2 regions of the Siminovitchia sediminis genome follow, and region 1 is predicted to be linked to the other one. Evidence: predicted binding sites of a transcription regulator. Region 1 holds the regulator's gene; the other holds the start of a gene.

Region 1 (11,051 bases):
AATAACTATTTTACACAATTCCCATTGTGATTTATATGGCTATTTCTCCCGAAAGGCATTAACATCGTCATTTTGTGCGTTTTATTGAAGCCATATCAGTTACATGGCTTTTTCTAATAAAAAAAAGCGGTTCAAATGGATTGCCGCCTCGGTGTCAATGAATCCTTCAGAGAGATTTGTGGGAAAAAAAATCATGCCATTTCATAATGACCATTTTTTCACGAAGCAAATAGAATAAGATTAATAACCCAAGAATGATCAATACTCCAATTTCTGCGGAAAATTGAGTAATATATTCGCCGAATACTGTATAAAAAAATGCCAAGGGCAAGTTTGTGGCTACAGACCCTTTTATAAATCCTCGAAAATCAGGCCTTCTTTCCAATAGACAGAGGTTCAGTAATTGATAATGAAAAAATGGAATCAGTCGCAATACGGCAATCTGACCCACAGTCATTTTGGTATGGGGGCCAAACCACCGATGTTTTATGTTCATGAGTTTTTGATACGTACGCGGAATTCTTCTAATAACAAAATAAAAAAGAGCAGATAATAGCAATAATCCGGTCATCGAATAAAGCGTGCCAAGAATACTGCCGAACAGCATACCCCCTGCCATACAAACGAGTGCAACTGGAATGAAGGTAAACTGCCTGACGACATGAAATAAAATAAACATCAATGGGGCTAACGGGCCGCTCCCCTGCATAATCGAAAGCATCACAAGCAACGGTTCACTCAAGATGATCACCTGCTTTCTTTTATATCCTATTAGATTCAGACCTTTGTTATGACAAGGGGCCATTTCTTAAGAAAAAAAACCGCTCCTCCAAAAGTGGAGAGCGGCTTTTTATGATGAAGTACATTGATTAGTTATACGTCCAGCTTTTGCGCCTGATCCCTTAAGATCACAAGCCAGTTGAAGCAGGGGAAGGAGTACTCTTCTGGACCTTCCCCATTGCCATGCTATTAAAGAATCACGCGGGTGCTATGAAGCCTGGGGCTTTGCTGACGTGTCAGCTATGCTGGCCGGGGTACCTCGCTTTTAAGATTAAAGAGCTGCTTTTGCTTTATTTGCAAGTTCTGCAAAAGCTTTTTCATCAGAAACAGCAAGATCTGCAAGCATTTTGCGGTTTACTTCGATGCCTGCAACTTTTAAGCCATGCATTAAACGGCTGTAGGAAAGTCCGTTCATGCGTGCTGCTGCATTGATACGTGTAATCCAAAGCTTACGGAATTCACGTTTTCTATTGCGGCGGTCACGGTAAGCATACATATATGATTTCATGACCTGCTGATTAGCTGTTTTATATAATGTATGTTTAGAACCATAATAACCTTTGGCTAATTTTAATACTTTTTTCCGACGTCTGCGGGTAACTGTTCCGCCTTTTACGCGTGGCATATGATTTCCCTCCTAGTGCTCCTAAATTATTTAATGTTATCCAATAAATGACGAATTCTGCGGAAGTCTCCTTTGGAAACGATAGCAGATTTGCGAAGTTGACGTTTTTGTTTAGTAGATTTATTTGCGGCCAAGTGGCTTGTATACGCATGTGAACGTTTCAATTTGCCAGAGGCAGTCTTTTTAAAACGTTTTGCCGCGCCGCGGTGTGTTTTCATTTTTGGCATATGAATTTCCTCCTCAAACCATTACTTTTCATTAATCGGTGCCAATACAAGGAACATGCTTCTGCCGTCCATTCGTGGTTTGGACTCGACAGTCGCCAAGTCTTTGCACTCATCGGCAAAACGTGTCAATACTTGCTGGCCGATTTCTTTATGAGTAATCGCACGTCCTCTAAAGCGGATAGATGCTTTCACTTTGTCCCCTTTTTGAAGGAACTTTCGTCCATTGCGGAGCTTTGTATTAAAATCATGCTCATCAATTGTAGGACTTAATCGAACTTCCTTCACATTGATCACTTTTTGGTTTTTCCGTGCTTCTTTTTCCCGCTTTTGCTGCTCAAAACGATATTTTCCGTAGTCCATGATTCTGGCTACCGGGGGTTTTGCGTTCGGCGCAACCAATACAAGATCAAGATTTGCACGGGAAGCAATGTCCAATGCTTCATTCCGGGACTTTACTCCCAGTTGATTGCCATTCTGATCAATGAGACGAAGTTCACGGGCACGAATGCCTTCATTCACAAACACATCTTTGCTAATAGTTAGCCACCTCCAAGGTATTTTCAGGAATACTGCGTTTGAGTAAAAATAGGGCTGAACTTTGTTCCGTACTCAACATCATTCTTTTCGCCTATCTTTAACTTTACAGCCCAAAAATAAAAGACGGGCCGCAAAAGAGACCCGCCTTTAACCACACCCATCCCAGGTGTGGATTATATAAGCTATTCAATCATAACCTGTCAACAGCTTGATGCGTCAAACAGGCGAGAAGCGGGCAGCTCCTTCTTACACAAACAAGTATTCATTTTACCTTATATAGTCTAGCATGTAAACATTTCAATGTCAAACACAGCAAAGAGGAAGCATAGTTTGCAACGTTTTTTATCATACCAAAATTGTAGTCAACCAGCAACGTTTTTTTGTAAAATGTTTATTTTAATGGTATTGGGTAAAACTTTTTATAAATACTGGAACTGAAATGAGGAGGTTAACACCTATGAAAAAATGGATATATTCCATTTCAATCCCTTTATTTGCTTTCGGACTGGCTGCCTGCTCGGATGATCCATCCATCGACAACCATCCCAAAGAGCAAATGGTTGCCCCGGACGAAAAGCATAATGACAATAATGAACTGATTCAAACATCCGACAGCGCTGATAAATCGGATGGCGGCAATGTTAACAATAATAACCCGGATGATCAGGAATTTGTGGAGCAGTTCCCATATAAAGATTTTGATCTGGATATCGAATATTCTCCGGATATGGAATACGATTTTGTATATGAATTAAAGGATGAAGAAAAAGCCGAGTACCGTGCAATTTTGAAGGACTCTGTCCACGATAAGAAGCTGGAGGGCGTTGAAGCATTCCAAACCTTATACACATTGCTGCAGGATGTTCAACTGGATGAGAATACTTCTAAAGAAGATGCCATCCGGCAAATCCTTGAAAGCTTCCAATTAGACGATGATTATACTTCCTTTGAATTGGAATATACGTTGAAAGATGGAACAGAAGCAGAGTTTGAAGACAAAAAATGATGGAAATAAACAAACCAGGTGAAGAGCTAATTCCCTCACCTGGTTTTTTATTGGAGCTCCTCATCAATGATCAGGCTGGCTTCATTGATAACCGGACATGATCGATGATTTGATATTTTACATGGCAGACCTCCGGAATGCAAATACGGGGCCAGCCCTGACCTGGCTAATGCACCTTATTCAGGCACGCATCTCCAAGACGTGTTACCTTCCATGGAAATTGGGACCTCGTTCGGGGATGCATTTCCGTGATATGTTACCTTTTCAGGACCATATGGACTTTATCCTTTCTTGGCGCCCTCTTCACAGCCCAGGCTCGTAGTTTGGGCTCATTGAACCTTTCTTGGCCTCAATCCTTCCCAAAATGCCTTCACCTTTTATCCGGGCAAGTGGATTTCTCAGGAACCTGGTACCCTGCTTCTGCATAAATGAAATACACCCATCAAGGCTTACACAGTTTTTTTACTAAAATGGACTCTCCCTCAAAAATCCCTATACCACCCATTACTTATATGCTTTTACTTCCTCCTGAAGACGTGTGACAAATTCTTTCAAAGGAACCGTTTCTGTCTTTTTCTCACCATATTTCCGAACGTTCACGGACTCTGCACTTACTTCATTGTCTCCGACAACAAGCATATATGGTATTTTTTGCATTTGCGCTTCACGGATTTTATAGCCGATTTTTTCATCGCGCTGATCCATTTCTACACGGAACCCTTGTGATTTCAGCTCATCTGTCACAAGTTTGGCATAGTCAAAGTGAGCATCCGGTGATACAGGAATCACTTGGACTTGAACAGGTGCCAGCCAAGTAGGGAATGCGCCTTTGTATTCCTCAATTAAAAAGGCGACAAAACGTTCCATCGTTGAAACAACTCCACGGTGAATGACGACAGGGCGATGCTGCTTGCCGTCCTCGCCCACGTAGGTTAAATCAAACTTTTCCGGAAGCAGGAAGTCCAGCTGAACTGTGGAGAGGGTTTCTTCTTTGCCCAGGGCTGTCTTCACTTGAACATCCAACTTAGGCCCATAGAAAGCCGCTTCCCCTTCAGCTTCATAATAATCCAAATGCATTTCATCCATTGCTTCTTTTAGCATGGACTGGGCTTTCTCCCACATTTCATCATCATCAAAATATTTTTCTTTATCTTCAGGATCACGGTAGGAGAGACGGAACGAGTAGTCTTTCAGATCGAAATCCTTATATACTTCCTGAATTAGTTCAACCACGCGGATGAATTCATCTTTAATTTGGTCAGGACGCACAAAAATATGGGCATCATTCAACGTCATGCCGCGAACCCGCTGAAGTCCGGATAATGCCCCCGACATCTCATAGCGATGCATCGTGCCTAGCTCCGCAATCCGGATCGGAAGCTCGCGGTAACTGTGAATATCGTTTTTGTACACCATCATATGATGAGGACAGTTCATCGGACGCAAAACGAGCTGTTCATTGTCCATGTCCATCACAGGAAACATGTTCTCTTGATAATGATCCCAGTGACCGCTTGTTTTATATAAGTCGGCACTCCCCAAGACAGATGTATATACATGGTCGTAGCCGAGCTCCACTTCTTTATCGACAATGTAGCGTTCAATGATCCGCCTGATGGTAGCACCCTTTGGCAGCCAGATCGGGAGACCCTGCCCCACTTTTTGGGAGTTTGTAAATAAGCTGAGCTCCTTTCCAAGCTTGCGGTGATCCCGTTCTTTGGCTTCTTCCAGCATCTTTAAGTGATCTTCCAGCTCGCTCTTTTTAAAGAAGGCTGTTCCATAGACACGCTGTAGCATTTTATTGTCACTGTCTCCACGCCAATAGGCACCCGCAATACTCAGAAGCTTAAAAAATTTAATTTTACTTGTAGAAGGAACATGAACGCCCCGGCATAAGTCATAAAATTCGCCTTGTTCATAAATCGTTACTTTTTCATCCTCCGGAATCGCATCAACCAATTCCTGTTTATACTCATCATGGGCAAAAAGCTCTTTCGCTTCATTTCTGCTTACTTCTTTCCGTACAATTTCCAGATTTTCGTTAATAATTTTATTCATTTCCTTTTCAATGGCAGGCAAGTCGTCCGGAGTCAATGATTGTTCGAGGTCCATATCATAATAAAATCCGCCTTCGATGACAGGACCCACTCCAAATTTCACCCGCGGATAAAGACGAGAAACCGCCTGGGCCATTAAATGGGCCGTACTGTGGCGAAGAACTTCCAGTGCCTCGTCGCTGTCGGCTGTAATGATTTCAATTGCACCATTTTCTTTAAGGGGAGTTCTAAGGTCAACCATATGACCATTAAACTTCCCGGCAACAGCGTTTTTTTTCAGCCCCGGGCTGATAGAAGCTGCAATGTCTTCGGTTGTTGTACCGAGGGGATATTCTTTAACAGATTCATCCGGAAAAGTAATTTGGATTTGATCAGACATACGAATCTACTCCTTTTTCTATCGTTAAATATAAAAAGCCCGTCCCTGACGAAGGGACGAGCTGTACACACGTGGTTCCACCCTAATTTACACAAAGCAGCCGTGCTGCTTTATGACTTGGAATTTACATAACGGATGAGGGTCCGCCATCCACTACTTGATAGTTCATGGATGGAGTTCAAAGGTGGTAAGCATTCAATTCGTGTTAGGAAGCTTTCAGCAGGCCTTCCCTCTCTGTAAACCGTAAATGAATACTCTTGTCCTTTTCATAACTTTTACCTTATTTCATTTATGTACGTATTATAGTGCGTTCACCAATGAAAATCAAGAGTTTCATTTATTCGACTGAATGTTGTGAAGGCAAGATGACCATCCGCTCTTCAAATATGTTTACGAGTGTGCGGATGAGCGGCTTCTCTTCCTGCGAGGTAAACAGATGGATTTTTTCAGGAGCCATTGAAAGAAGCGGTGCGATTACAGCTGAATCAATATAAACCGGATGATTCGCAAGCAGCCGGCGGTCCACCATATTCATCACACATTCCTTATCCATCTCCTTGAAATGTTCATCATAGAAAATAATCTCCCCGTCGTCGATATAAAGGTGGACTTGCCTTTTGATCGGAGGACGATGCTTTAAATAATCCCGGAGCATCTGAATAAACATTTGATAATCCTGCTCCATCTTATATTCATCGATAGCCACATGAAGGTATTTAATTAAGGCCTGTTTATACTCTTTAAGCCTGAAGGTGACCAATGTGTCAAAATGAATGGATCGTGTTGAACGAAGCAAAGATAAGATCGCTTCCTGTACCATTTCTGATTCATTCACTTGTCCTGTCATCGAAGTTAACTCTTTTCTGTTCCCGTTAAACATAGCGGTCACGATATCTATGATTTGATTTCGCTCTTCCCTGCTTTCATAAAAAAAACTTTCTAAAAGTATCCGGTGAAGAAATTCACCTCTTTTCACCTGAATAATAAATTGGCCTAATACATCTATATAAGTTAAACCTTCTTTTGGAAATGAAAAGACAAAAAATCCCTGTTCTTTAGAAAAAGGTTGTTCAAAGCCGTTTTTGAGTAAAAAATTTTGCAGCTGTACTGCTTCTTCTTCACTGGTAAATAGGATGTCCACAACCGGTTCCCCCTTTGAGCCACACTTTCCTCTCCTGTTTCATATATATGGGAAGGATGTCCGGGCTATAACCAAGGAAACAAAAAAAGCACCCCACGTCATTGGGTGCTGTATATTATTGGTGTCTCCGGTTGGGACCTCCCAATTTAATCGGGATGGACAAAAATTTAATTCTCTCCATGAGTCTGCGAGCCTTCATTTTCTCTTCCTCGCCTCTTTGTGTATAAGTTAAATGATGTTCTAAACCGCCAAAATCAAAATTTGATGTGAAAAAGGTCGGGAGCTGTTCATGCATTCTGTATTGCATAATAGAACCAAGAATCTCATCCCTCGTCCAGCTGGACATTGCTTCAGCCCCTATGTCATCCAGCATGAGTACGTGAGATTTTTTTACGGTATCCAATTTCTCATTCAGGGTCTGATCGCCTACCGACTGTTTCATTTCCCGCAAAAACTCAGGGACATATACTACGAGTGAAGGGATGCCTTTTTCCGCAAGTTGATTCGCAATTGCGCCCAGCAAATACGATTTACCCACACCGAACTCTCCGTATAAATACAGCCCCTTTAAACTCTTTCCTGGCTCATATCCGGCTGCAAAGTGCTCAGCATATTCAAATGCGTCCAGTCGTCCCTCACTGTCTAATGCGAAATCAGCAAAGGATGCCTGCAAGATATCCTTTGGCATATAAAAACTTTTGATCAGCTTTTTCGTTTTCCTTCTTTCATCGTCTATGCGTTTTTCCCGGCACGGCCTGTAATGAATGTCAATCTGGTTCTGTGAAACAACAAGGGACGGTTCATAGCCTTTCATCATGTTGACACAGCGGGAAAGGCCCGGGCAGTCACTGCAATTTTTGGACTGTGAGATGTACTCGTACAGTTTCATTAAATGAGTTTGGATCATTCGATCGGTTACCAAATGACGATGACTTTCCAAAAACTTACGGATATCAGGATTTTCGAGTACTTCCTGCTTTAACTGTTCGTATCTATTGCGGAATTCGGGTGTCTGATACAGCTTTTGCATCGTTTGATTAATGCTCTCCACCTTTTTCACCTCCGTTTTTCCGATATTTTCTTTGGATGGCTTCTAATTTTCTTTTTCTTTCTTCAAAATCCTGCTGGTTTACAGCTTGTACCGCTTGTGGCTGGGGTGGGGGGGATTCCTGGTCCTGGTCCTGCATAATAAACCAGTCCGGCAGTTTCTCGGTCCGTATGGGCTTCCGGCGCTTTTGTCCGCTTTCTTTTTTATCTGCGGCCCATTTCTGATATTGGCGGTGCTCATTGATTGCCAATTCCATTGCTTCTTTGACCGTTTTTACTTTTTTTCGTGCCCAATGAGACGCAATCTTTTCCATATAGTTTTTGGATAGTTTCATATCAGTCTTTAGCATGACATAGTGGATCAGCACATTCATGACTCCCGGTTCCAGTTGCTGGCCAAGCATAACTTCCTCCACCGCAGTCAAGTCGGAAACAGCCGGCTGAGCCCCTTCGGAAAGGTCAATTAACAGCTGGCGGGGAGAGGTCGTTTCCAAGTAAAAGATCAGTTTGCTTTCCTTTGTTTCTCCCGGACTGACCATGTCACGGTACATGGGAGATTGGTGCCGATAGACCAACTGTGGCAGCTTGTCCCCATTTTCTAATTGATACCAGTCTCTGGCTGCTTTTCTTAATTCATCCAAGTCAATTTGGTCATCTGGAGTCATGCTGGAAAGGACAATTTTTTGCATATCTATCTCGTTAATAGAATATAAAAAAGAGAGTTTGACGATTGTATCCCTGACTGTTTCAGTAAAAGCTCTCCGTGGAACCATGGCGGCAGATAATCCGGAAAAAAACAAATCAAACTGGAATTGGTCTTCATAAATATGTATAGGTTCAGGCCTCTCACGGTGTATAAATCTCATCTGGGAATCTGGCAGACTGGCTTCCTGGCCTTCCGCATTTTTCAGTGCCCTCACGTTCATGGATGTATACACATCTTGAAAGGAACGGGTCACTTCAGAAAACTCTTCTTTGTTGACAGCCGCGTCTGAAAAAATCCTTTTTAACTTTGAAAAATGGGTGTGCCCCAGCTGCTGATATAAATAAATATTCAGCATCCCATCTGTAAAAAACTGTTCGGCCGATAATGGCGGCTGCAACTCATAGATATAAGATCGATGATCTGGTTCTTCCTTCAAAAAAGTTTTTAATAATCCCATTCCCTCCAGCTTTAACCGGGCCTGGAATATCTCATCCAAGTTCATCCCCAACAGATCCATTAATTGATAATGATTCCATTCCTCTGACCAAAGGCGGCTTTCTTCCACCATATAGGCAAGGGTTGTATATAGATTCGTGGAGAGAACCCCCATTAAAGGCTGATATAAAAAAGAAATGATTTTCTTGTCATGATCAGAAATTTGGCCATTCATTACTGCATAAAAACCATCTACAGGCTGTACTTCATTCCAATATTGTTTCAAGCCAAACACACTTTCACTGTTCTTTTTTAATTAAATCTTTCAATTCATCCAGAAACACATTGATGTCTTTAAATTGCCTATATACTGAAGCAAATCGGACATATGCCACTTCATCCACTTTGGCAAGTTTATCCATCACCATTTCTCCAATTGCTTCTGAATTTACTTCGGCCTGCCCCATATTACGCAATTCTCTTTCAATCTCATTTGTAATGGCATCCAGCTGTTCCAAGGCCACAGGCCGTTTTTCACAGGCACGAATTAACCCCCGTAAAATCTTATCACGGCTGAATTCTTCACGGGTTCCCTCTTTCTTAATGACAATCAGCGGCATCTCTTCCACACGTTCAAAAGTGGTAAATCGATAGGAACATTTTTCACACTCACGCCTTCTTCTGATTGACCTCATTTCGTCTGCAGGCCTTGAATCCACGACACGCGTACCATTATGACTGCATGAAGGGCATCTCATTTTTTTCAGCTCCGTTCAGGTGTTTGCTTCATTTCATTATACAGTAAAAGGGTGGGAAAGAAAAAGGGGAAAACTGGATGAAAGGAACACTCCTGATGCTGCTCTGGAACCTAATGTAACTGAAAAAAACCACACTAGGATTACAGTCGATGTCTCATGTGCTGAGATGACCGGAATACTGTAAATCCTGAACCTATACTGTTGTAATGGGGATCCCCCGTATGAAGAGAAAGGACAGGTGGACTCAAATCAGAGGATTCAATGATTGGGGAAGCGCACTCCAGCTCTGAATGAGGCGGGTCATAAGAAAGGGACCCTCCAAAAACATTGGATGGGTCCCTTTTATGAATTAACCAGCTTTTGCTTCTTTTTTATCCAGTAAGGATGCTACGTACGAAACAAGGTCAACTACGCGGGAAGAATAGCCCCACTCATTGTCATACCAAGCGAGTACTTTCAATTTAGTGTCTTCCATAACGATCGTGGAAAGGCCATCCACAATGGCAGAATTAGGATTTGTATTGAAGTCCACGGAAACAAGCGGCTCCGTAGTAAAATCCAAAATTCCTTTTAATGGGCCGTTTGCTGCTGTTTCAAAAGCTTTATTGACATCCTGGACTGTCACTGAGCGCTTCACATCTACAGTAAGGTCAACTAAAGATACGTTGGGAGTAGGTACACGCAAGGCCATTCCGTGAAGTTTGCCTTTCAAATGCGGTAAAACCAATGCCAATGCTTTGGCAGCTCCTGTAGTTGTAGGGATGATGGATTGTGCGCATGCACGAGCACGACGAAGATCTTTATGCGGATTGTCAAGATTCTTTTGATCGTTTGTGTATGCATGAACAGTTGTCATCAAACCATTTTCGATGCCAAATTCGTCATCAATCACTTTGGCAACCGGTGCAAGACAGTTTGTTGTACAGGATGCATTAGAGATGATATCGTGTTGATCGATATCCAAGGCTTTATCGTTTACACCCATGACAATCGTTACATCTTCATTTTTACCAGGTGCCGTCAAAACAACTTTTCTTGCCCCTGCCTCGAGATGCAACGCAGCTTTATCACGGGAGTTAAATGCTCCTGTTGCTTCAATGACAATATCTATACCCAATTCTCCCCAAGGAAGTTCCTGAGGATTACGGTTACTTAATAATTTTATTTCTTTGCCATTCACGACCAAAGAATTTTCTTTTGCCTGTACATCTGCTTCGAAAATTCCATGAGTTGTGTCATACTTAATTAAATGGGCAAGTGTTTCTGCTGGATAGCTGGCATTAACCGCTACAATGTTGAAACGGTCTTCCATAATCGCCTTTCTAAATACCATGCGGCCGATACGGCCAAAAC
Region 2 (7,453 bases), on a different contig from region 1:
CCTGTACTACGAGTCCTGTTTCCATTGTTGCAGGTTTGGAACCTCCTGAAGCCGTATCTCCCTTAATTCCGGGTTCCGTTTCGGTCACTTTCAGGTTTACTGTATTCGGCAGCTCTACACCGAGCGTTTCTCCATTATACATGATTACATGCACTTCCATATTCTCAAGCAGGAAATTTAATTCATATTCAATTTGTGATGAGGACAATTCGATTTGTTCATAGGTCTGCTGATCCATGAATACATGTGTATCTCCGCTTGAATACAAATACTGCATGGATTTATTGTCAATTTGTGCTCTGTTTACCTTTTCTCCAGCCCGAAATGTTTTCTCGGAAATTGCACCTGTACGCAGATTTCTAAGTTTGGATCGTACAAAGGCAGCCCCTTTCCCAGGCTTTACGTGCTGAAATTCAAGAACACGCCATATCCCGCCGTCCACTTCAATCGTTAATCCTGTCTTAAAGTCATTAACTGAAATCATTTCCTTGCCTCCCGCTGCAATTATAAAATAAGTAACTCTTTTGTGGAATGTGTCAATCTTTCATTACCCGTTTCGGTGATCAAAATATCATCTTCAATCCGGACACCGCCTATTTTTGGCAAATAAATACCCGGCTCAACAGTTACCAGCATCCCCGGTACCAGCTTTTCATCGGATCTCGGAGAAAGTCCCGGTCCTTCGTGTACTTCAAGTCCAATCCCATGACCGAGGGAATGCCCGAAATATTGACCGTATCCTCGTTCGGTGATCAGATCTCTTGCGATGGCATCTGCCTCAACACCTGTCATTCCGGGCCCGATTTCCTCAACGGCTTTCATTTGTGCTTCCAGGACAATATGGTAGATCTCCTGCAATTGACTGGATGGCTTACCAACAGATACTGTCCGTGTGATGTCGGATACATATCCTTTGTGCAAAGCACCATAATCCAGTGTAACAAAATCTCCATGTTCAATTTTTTTGTCACTGGCTACCCCATGCGGTAAAGCAGATCTCCACCCTGAAGCTACAATAATGTCAAAAGAGGATGATGTGGCGCCGCATTTTCGCATAAAAAACTCAAGTTCATTGGCAATCTCAATTTCCGCCGCTCCCGGTTTTAAATAATCCAGAATATGTTTAAATGCTGCATCAGCAATATCGGCTGCTTCTTTTAATAAAGCAACCTCATTTTCTGTCTTGACCATCCGAAGTTCTTCAATAAGGCCCGATACCGGGATCAATTCGGCCTGAACTTCTTCTTTATATTTTAACCATTCAGAAAAAGTCACGTGATCCTGTTCAAATCCAAGCTTTTCAATGTTATGCTGTTTGGCTTGATCCGCAATTTCTTTGATCAATGATTTGCCGTACCTGATCACTTCAAATCCATGCGCCTGCGCTTCCGCCTGCTCCGTATATCTGAAATCAGTAATAAAATAAGCAGCATCATGGGTGATAAGAGCTGCTCCCGCCGTACCTGTAAAGTTTGTTGTATACCTGCGGTTATATGGACTTGTAATGAGCATTCCATCAATATCAAAATTCATAAAAGCCTTACGAATTTTTCCGATTTTATCCATTTTTTATTCTCTCCCGCATGATTAGCTTTGCCTTCCTTCCAAGGTCCAATGAAAGAATGACCCCTTCAGCATAAACAGTGTAACATAAAAGAATTGGAAAATACATGAATAAATTCCATACCTATCGTTTAGGATCCACTTCCTGTAAATAAAGAAATTCTTCATATTCGTAAGAAATCGAGTATCCAATAAAAACACCATATAAAATAAAGGTACATATCCCAGTCAATATGGTATTAAAATCATATGCTAATAATGACTTCGTTTCAGGAAACAATGGATAAATCACAAGAAAAACAAGTAAAAATATTAATACTCCGTAAAAAATACCCCACCAGAAAGATTTTCTTTTCTTTAGCGTTCCATAATAAATCAGCGCAGGCAGGATGGAGACGAGTCCATATATGGCGACTGCCAGAAGGATGCCCGGCCAGCCATGTTTCCAATCCCCCTTCCAGGGAGCAAGTATTATGCCGGGACTGATTTCAGTAAAATTCAGGTAATACACAAGATAACCCATCAAGCTTCCGATTACCCCTGCAACAAATCCTGTTACGGCAGCCATCGTAATAAGCGGCATAGCATAATAATTCTTCTCTTCCATTCAAACCACCTCATGACTAGCATGTCCTATATGCTTAAATTGTTTTCATGCCCTTTATGTCTAATTTGTTTCATAAGGCTTTTATAACTGGTTATATTTTCATTTTTTTAGTAAAATAGAGTTAGACACTCAACAAAGGACGTAAGCATACTTGTTCACGCAGCGACTTACTGATTTGATATTTTTTTAATTGGACCCTGGCCATCCCAAGCCAGGGTACCATTCTCTTGAAATAGATATTTTCTTCATGTGTGGGACAATAGCAGTGATTTATCGTTTAAACGGAGGGCGCAGGTGGAAAGACAATAGTGAGAATGATATTTGCCAAATCTTATATCTAATGATGTATAAAGGATATTCTTTTTGGGAAAGATAACCATTATTCCCGAGGAGGTGGCGTTCTTGAAAGCATGGAATTGGATCATAAGCGGAATTTTTATATTTGCAGTAATCGGATTAGGGTCCTATTTAATCAATAATCCAGGTGGGTTGTTTAAACAAATTCTGTTCATGGCTGGTGTCATTGCAGCTATATTTGTTATCTACCGGATTTGGACAAATAGGACGCCTGGCGGCAGAGAAAAAAATGCCTTTGCCAAAGCTGCGAAACAATCCAAGATGCGAGCGAAAAGAAAAAAGTCTGCAGCACCATCCAGCAATTTATTCCGCAATCGCCCGCTTCGCAGACGGTCCACTGCCCACTTGACAGTAATTGAGGGGAAAAAAGGCAAGAAAAAAGACAGAGCTATTTTTTAGACAGTCTGTCTAGGTGCTTCTTTCATTTAATAAGTCCAAGATTGCAAAAATTGCTGAGCCCTTACCCGTCCTTTCTCTAAGAGGGCTTCTTTTTTTTGCTCATTAATGGAAAATTCCGCCGCAAAGGTTTCTTCTGTTGGAATAAATATGATATTTTTTTCATGTTTCCTGGAAATATACCTGGCATCATGAGCATCTTTCATCGTATGGAACAATGATTCAAACAACTGAAGACCGTTATTAATGGTCTGTTTTCCATGCTGTTCTACCCGGTTGCTCAACTTGATGCCGATCACTGGTCTCAATTGCTTTTGTTCATCCTTTTGAAAGAGCCAAATAGGGAAATTACTCAAAATTCCTCCATCAACCACGATGTTTGTACCGCTTAATGACCGAAGTTTGATCGGTTCAAAAAAATAAGGGATGCTGCAGCTCATCCGGATGGCACGGGATACCGGAAAAATTTCTTTTGGTATGCCGTAGTGCTCCAGGTCATCCGGTAACACGAGAATATTTCCCGTCGACAAATCGCTTGCTATGACCTTTAATGTATCCGGCGGCAGATCTTTAAAGGTATGTACGCCTTTGTCGGCCAACTTATTTTTAATCCATTCTTCAAGCAAATCCCCACGGTACAACCCCATTTTGTAATACAGCAGTAACCACTTGGCCAAATGAAATGGCAGCAAAGTTCTTCGCCGATCTAAAAGTTTATTTAAATCCATATCTCTCATCATATCCGCAATTTCTTTACTGGTATATCCCGCAGCAATAAACGCAGCAATAATAGCTCCTGCACTCGTACCCGCCAGCCTTTTAAAAGTAAAACCCCTATCTTCCAGCACTTCATAGGCCCCAATTAATGCAATTCCCTTGATCCCTCCTCCAGAGAAAACACCGTCAACATTCATTTTTTCTGCCGCCCTTCTTCCTGTTGTCTCTATATGGATATTACAGAAGGGATTTGTTTAGGAACATTTTTGACTAAATTTTAATTGGACAATATTGATATCCATTGTTTTTTGATACCGCTTTTCTCGATAAACGGCGAAAAAAACCGGCCTGGAGGCCGGCTTTTTAAATACCGCATTTTAATTGAGCGTTGCAGTTATCACAAGTATTACAGCCGCCGATTTCTTTTACTTCACCTTTTCGGCAGACCGGGCATGTATTTCCGATCTCTGACCCGATTGTCACACTTGTGGACCGTAAATCCTGAATGGTATCAACAAGGACGACAGGACGTTCAGGCTGTTTTTCTATTTTTTCTTCCTCAAAAGTATTTTCTTCTGCTTTTAGGGTGAGAACTTGTGAGTCACGGCTGCCGTCCACATAGACCGTACCGCCTTTTGCCCCGCCTTTATACAAGCGCTCATATACTTTCTCTACTTGTTCAACAGAATACCCTTTTGGGGCATTGACTGTTTTGGAGATAGAACTGTCGATCCAGCGTTGAATGACACATTGTACATCCGCATGAGCCTCTGGATTCAGTTCCATAGCTGTTACAAACCAGTGCGGTAAATTATTTTCCTCCGCATTTGGATGTTCCTTCAAATAATCTTGAACGATATCAGCTTTGACTTCAATAAATTTACCAAGACGTCCGCTGCGATAATACGTAAAGGAGAAGTATGGCTCAAGCCCTGTCGAACATCCGATCATTGTCCCTGTAGAGCCGGTAGGCGCCACAGTGAGCAGGTGTGAGTTGCGGATTCCATATTTCTTAATCCCTTCATGAATATCTTTGGGCATTTTTTGCATATAGCCTGTCTTAGTGAAAGCTTCACGAAGCTTGGCTGTTTCTTCTTCCGTTTCTCCCTCCAGGAATGGGAAGCTTCCTTTCTCTTTTGCAAGTTCAATGGATTCCCGATAAGCTGTTGTGGCGATCACTTCAAACACTTGATCTACAAGCTCATTTCCTTCGGGAGAGCCGTATTCTTTTTCACAGTAGATCAGCAAGTCAGCCAGCCCCATCACCCCAAGTCCGACACGTCTTTCTCCCAGTGCCTGTCTTTTATTTTCTTCAAGAAAATATGGGGTGGCATCGATGACATTATCCTGCATTCTGACACCGGTTCTGACGGTTTGCTCTAATTTTTCAAAATCAACCGTCTTATTTTTACGGTCAGCCATCTGAGAAAGATTTACCGCTGCAAGATTACAAACAGAGTATGGTGCCAAAGGCTGTTCACCGCATGGGTTGGTAGCCACGACTTTTTGTCCGTATGCTTTTGCATTTGTCATCTCATTGGCATTATCAATAAAGAATATTCCTGGCTCTGCAGAGTAAGTAGCACAGATATTAATCAAGTTCCAGAGTTCTTTGGCTTTAATTTTTCTATATGTCCTTACTTTGTGGCCAAGTTTTTTCCATTCGCGTACATCTCCGACTTCATGCCATTTCTCATTATAGATTTTCATTTCTTCTTCATTGTAATTTTCAACATCCGGGAAGCAAAGTTCATAATCATCGTCATTTTCAACAGCTTCCATAAATTCTTTGGTGATACAGACAGAAATGTTGGCTCCTGTTAAAAATTCAGGGTTATGGACAGAATATGTCCCGCCTTCTCTTAACTTTTCTTCAGCGGAACGGAATATTTCCTCGCTGAAGCCGCCAAATCCTGGAATGTTTTTATAGTTCAGCACTCCTTGATACATCGCTTCTTCCTCTTTGGTTAAAGGAGTAAATTTGAGCTTATCTTTTGCATGCTTTTTGATTACCGGATCATTTGTATTTTCTATCAGGAAGCGCAAGATTCGGGGATTTTGCATTTTTGAAATGATAAATTCCACAATATCCGGATGCCAGGAGGCAAGCATAATCATCTGGGCTCCCCGGCGGGAACCTCCTTGCTCCACCAGGTGTGTAAGCTTGGCAATATCATCAAGCCAGGAAACGGATCCTGACGATTTGCCATTTACTCCTCTGGCAAGCGTGTTGCGTGGCCTTAATGTAGAGCCATTGGTGCCGACGCCTCCGCCGCGGCTCATGATTTCCATCACTTGCTTCCTATGTTCCGATATCCCTTCCCTTGAATCCGGTACAAAAGGCATAACATAGCAGTTAAAATAGGTTACATCTGTTCCTGCACCAGCGCCGTACAACACCCTGCCAGCTGGAACAAAGTGTAAATTCACAAGCTCTTCATAGAATTTTTGAAACCATTCCTGCCTTTTTTCTTTTGTTTTCTCAACAGACGCCAGTCCTGTCGCATTTCTTTTCGCAATTTGCTCATAAAATACTTCAAGCGGTTTTTCAATAATGTCAAGAGGCCTTAGGATAACGCCTGTTTCCCTTTCCTGTTCATCTTCAAGTGCTGATTGAAATTCCGGTTCTACAATGACTTCAGCCGTTTTTTCTTCCCAATCAATGGATTGAATATATCCGAGCCCTCTAGCAGGAAATTTCGGATCCTCCTTGATCGTTAAAACGACAAAGTCTCCAGGAGAAAGAGTAATTTTTTCTGTGTCTTTAAAAGCATATCGGTCGATCATAACGAGGCGGGAAACGCCTTTTTGAGTAATTTTCATATCAGGGGTAATCGGATGTACAGGATCGAACAATTGAATATCCTGGTTGAGCCTTTCTATGTTTAAGCTCGGTCTCTTAGTGTATGCAACAGACATTTTGCCAACTCCTTTATTAAAAACAATTTCAATTGCACTGATAAGTGTATGTATATCTGTCATTGATAAGTTACCATATATATATCCATAAAATCAATCATTAAACACAATATATTGATTTTTATTCAAAATATCTACACTATATATTGTGTTTTCAGAAATAAATGATTATAGTTTGTCAAATCAAAAAAAGAGAGGAAATGGAAGAAACAATTAGAGATTATAGGGAATAATAGGTGAAACCAACTTTTTTCAACAATTTTAGACTTTTTCTTTGATTGACAGTTTAAAGATACAGTCTTTTATACTTTGCTCCATATACTTCTCTTTTTTCGCAGACGGCATCCTCATAAAACCTTTGATTCATTCATCAGTCAGGAATATAATAGAAGATAGGGTATTTAGTAGAAAGGGGCTTTATTACAGTGGGAGTGCTTTATACATTATTAATCATTTTAGGGATTGTGGCCGCGTTTTCCCTGTATAATTATTTTCGGCAAAAAAAGATATTAACCACGTTGACCCAGGATGAGTTTCGGGCAGGATACCGAAAAGCGCAGCTGATCGATGTCCGGGAACAAAAAGAATATGACGGCGGCCATATACTTGGCGCACGCAATATTCCCATGTCTCAATTTAAAATGAGAATGAAGGAAATCAGGAAAGATAAACCTGTGTATTTATATTGCCAAAGTGGATTAAGAAGCGGCAGAGCCGCCCAACAGCTGTATCGGAAGGGATACCGGCAGCTTTATCATTTGCAAGGCGGCTTTAAACAATGGACGGGGAAAATTAAGTCCAAGCAATCAAATGGATAACCGCATCTCCTGAATGGCGGAAAAATATGAAACAGGGGCTGTCTAAATAGCCCCTAAAATAAATCAGGAGGAGAAA

What was found. Region 1 encodes NrdR, which represses ribonucleotide reductase genes. Its sites were predicted from a motif close to AACACNATATATNGTGTT; they were not measured.
Region 2: ACFSCZ_RS13295 (vitamin B12-dependent ribonucleotide reductase) is a predicted target of NrdR. The motif match lies at 6,695-6,712, and genes of this name have one in related genera.

What each region holds. Positions count from the first base shown of each region.
Region 1 is NZ_JBHUEO010000012.1:101,664-112,714, forward strand. It holds gene ACFSCZ_RS06395 (TVP38/TMEM64 family protein) at 167-742, opposite strand; gene rplT (50S ribosomal protein L20) at 1,052-1,405, opposite strand; gene rpmI (50S ribosomal protein L35) at 1,432-1,632, opposite strand; gene infC (translation initiation factor IF-3) at 1,654-2,196, opposite strand; ribosomal protein L20 leader region at 2,279-2,423, opposite strand; gene ACFSCZ_RS06415 (YusW family protein) at 2,627-3,175, shown strand; gene thrS (threonine--tRNA ligase) at 3,680-5,611, opposite strand; T-box leader at 5,661-5,890, opposite strand; gene ACFSCZ_RS06425 (putative sporulation protein YtxC) at 5,949-6,752, opposite strand; gene dnaI (primosomal protein DnaI) at 6,868-7,803, opposite strand; gene ACFSCZ_RS06435 (replication initiation and membrane attachment family protein) at 7,790-9,226, opposite strand; gene nrdR (transcriptional regulator NrdR) at 9,240-9,698, opposite strand; gene ACFSCZ_RS06445 (glyceraldehyde-3-phosphate dehydrogenase) at 10,048-11,051, opposite strand, start outside.
Region 2 is NZ_JBHUEO010000040.1:82-7,534, reverse strand. It holds gene efp (elongation factor P) at 1-484, opposite strand, end outside; gene ACFSCZ_RS13315 (M24 family metallopeptidase) at 505-1,566, opposite strand; gene ACFSCZ_RS13310 (YqhR family membrane protein) at 1,688-2,170, opposite strand; gene ACFSCZ_RS13305 (SA1362 family protein) at 2,573-2,926, shown strand; gene ACFSCZ_RS13300 (patatin-like phospholipase family protein) at 2,953-3,837, opposite strand; gene ACFSCZ_RS13295 (vitamin B12-dependent ribonucleotide reductase) at 4,004-6,559, opposite strand; gene ACFSCZ_RS13290 (rhodanese-like domain-containing protein) at 6,985-7,377, shown strand; partial or broken gene ACFSCZ_RS13285 (hypothetical protein) at 7,352-7,453, opposite strand, start outside.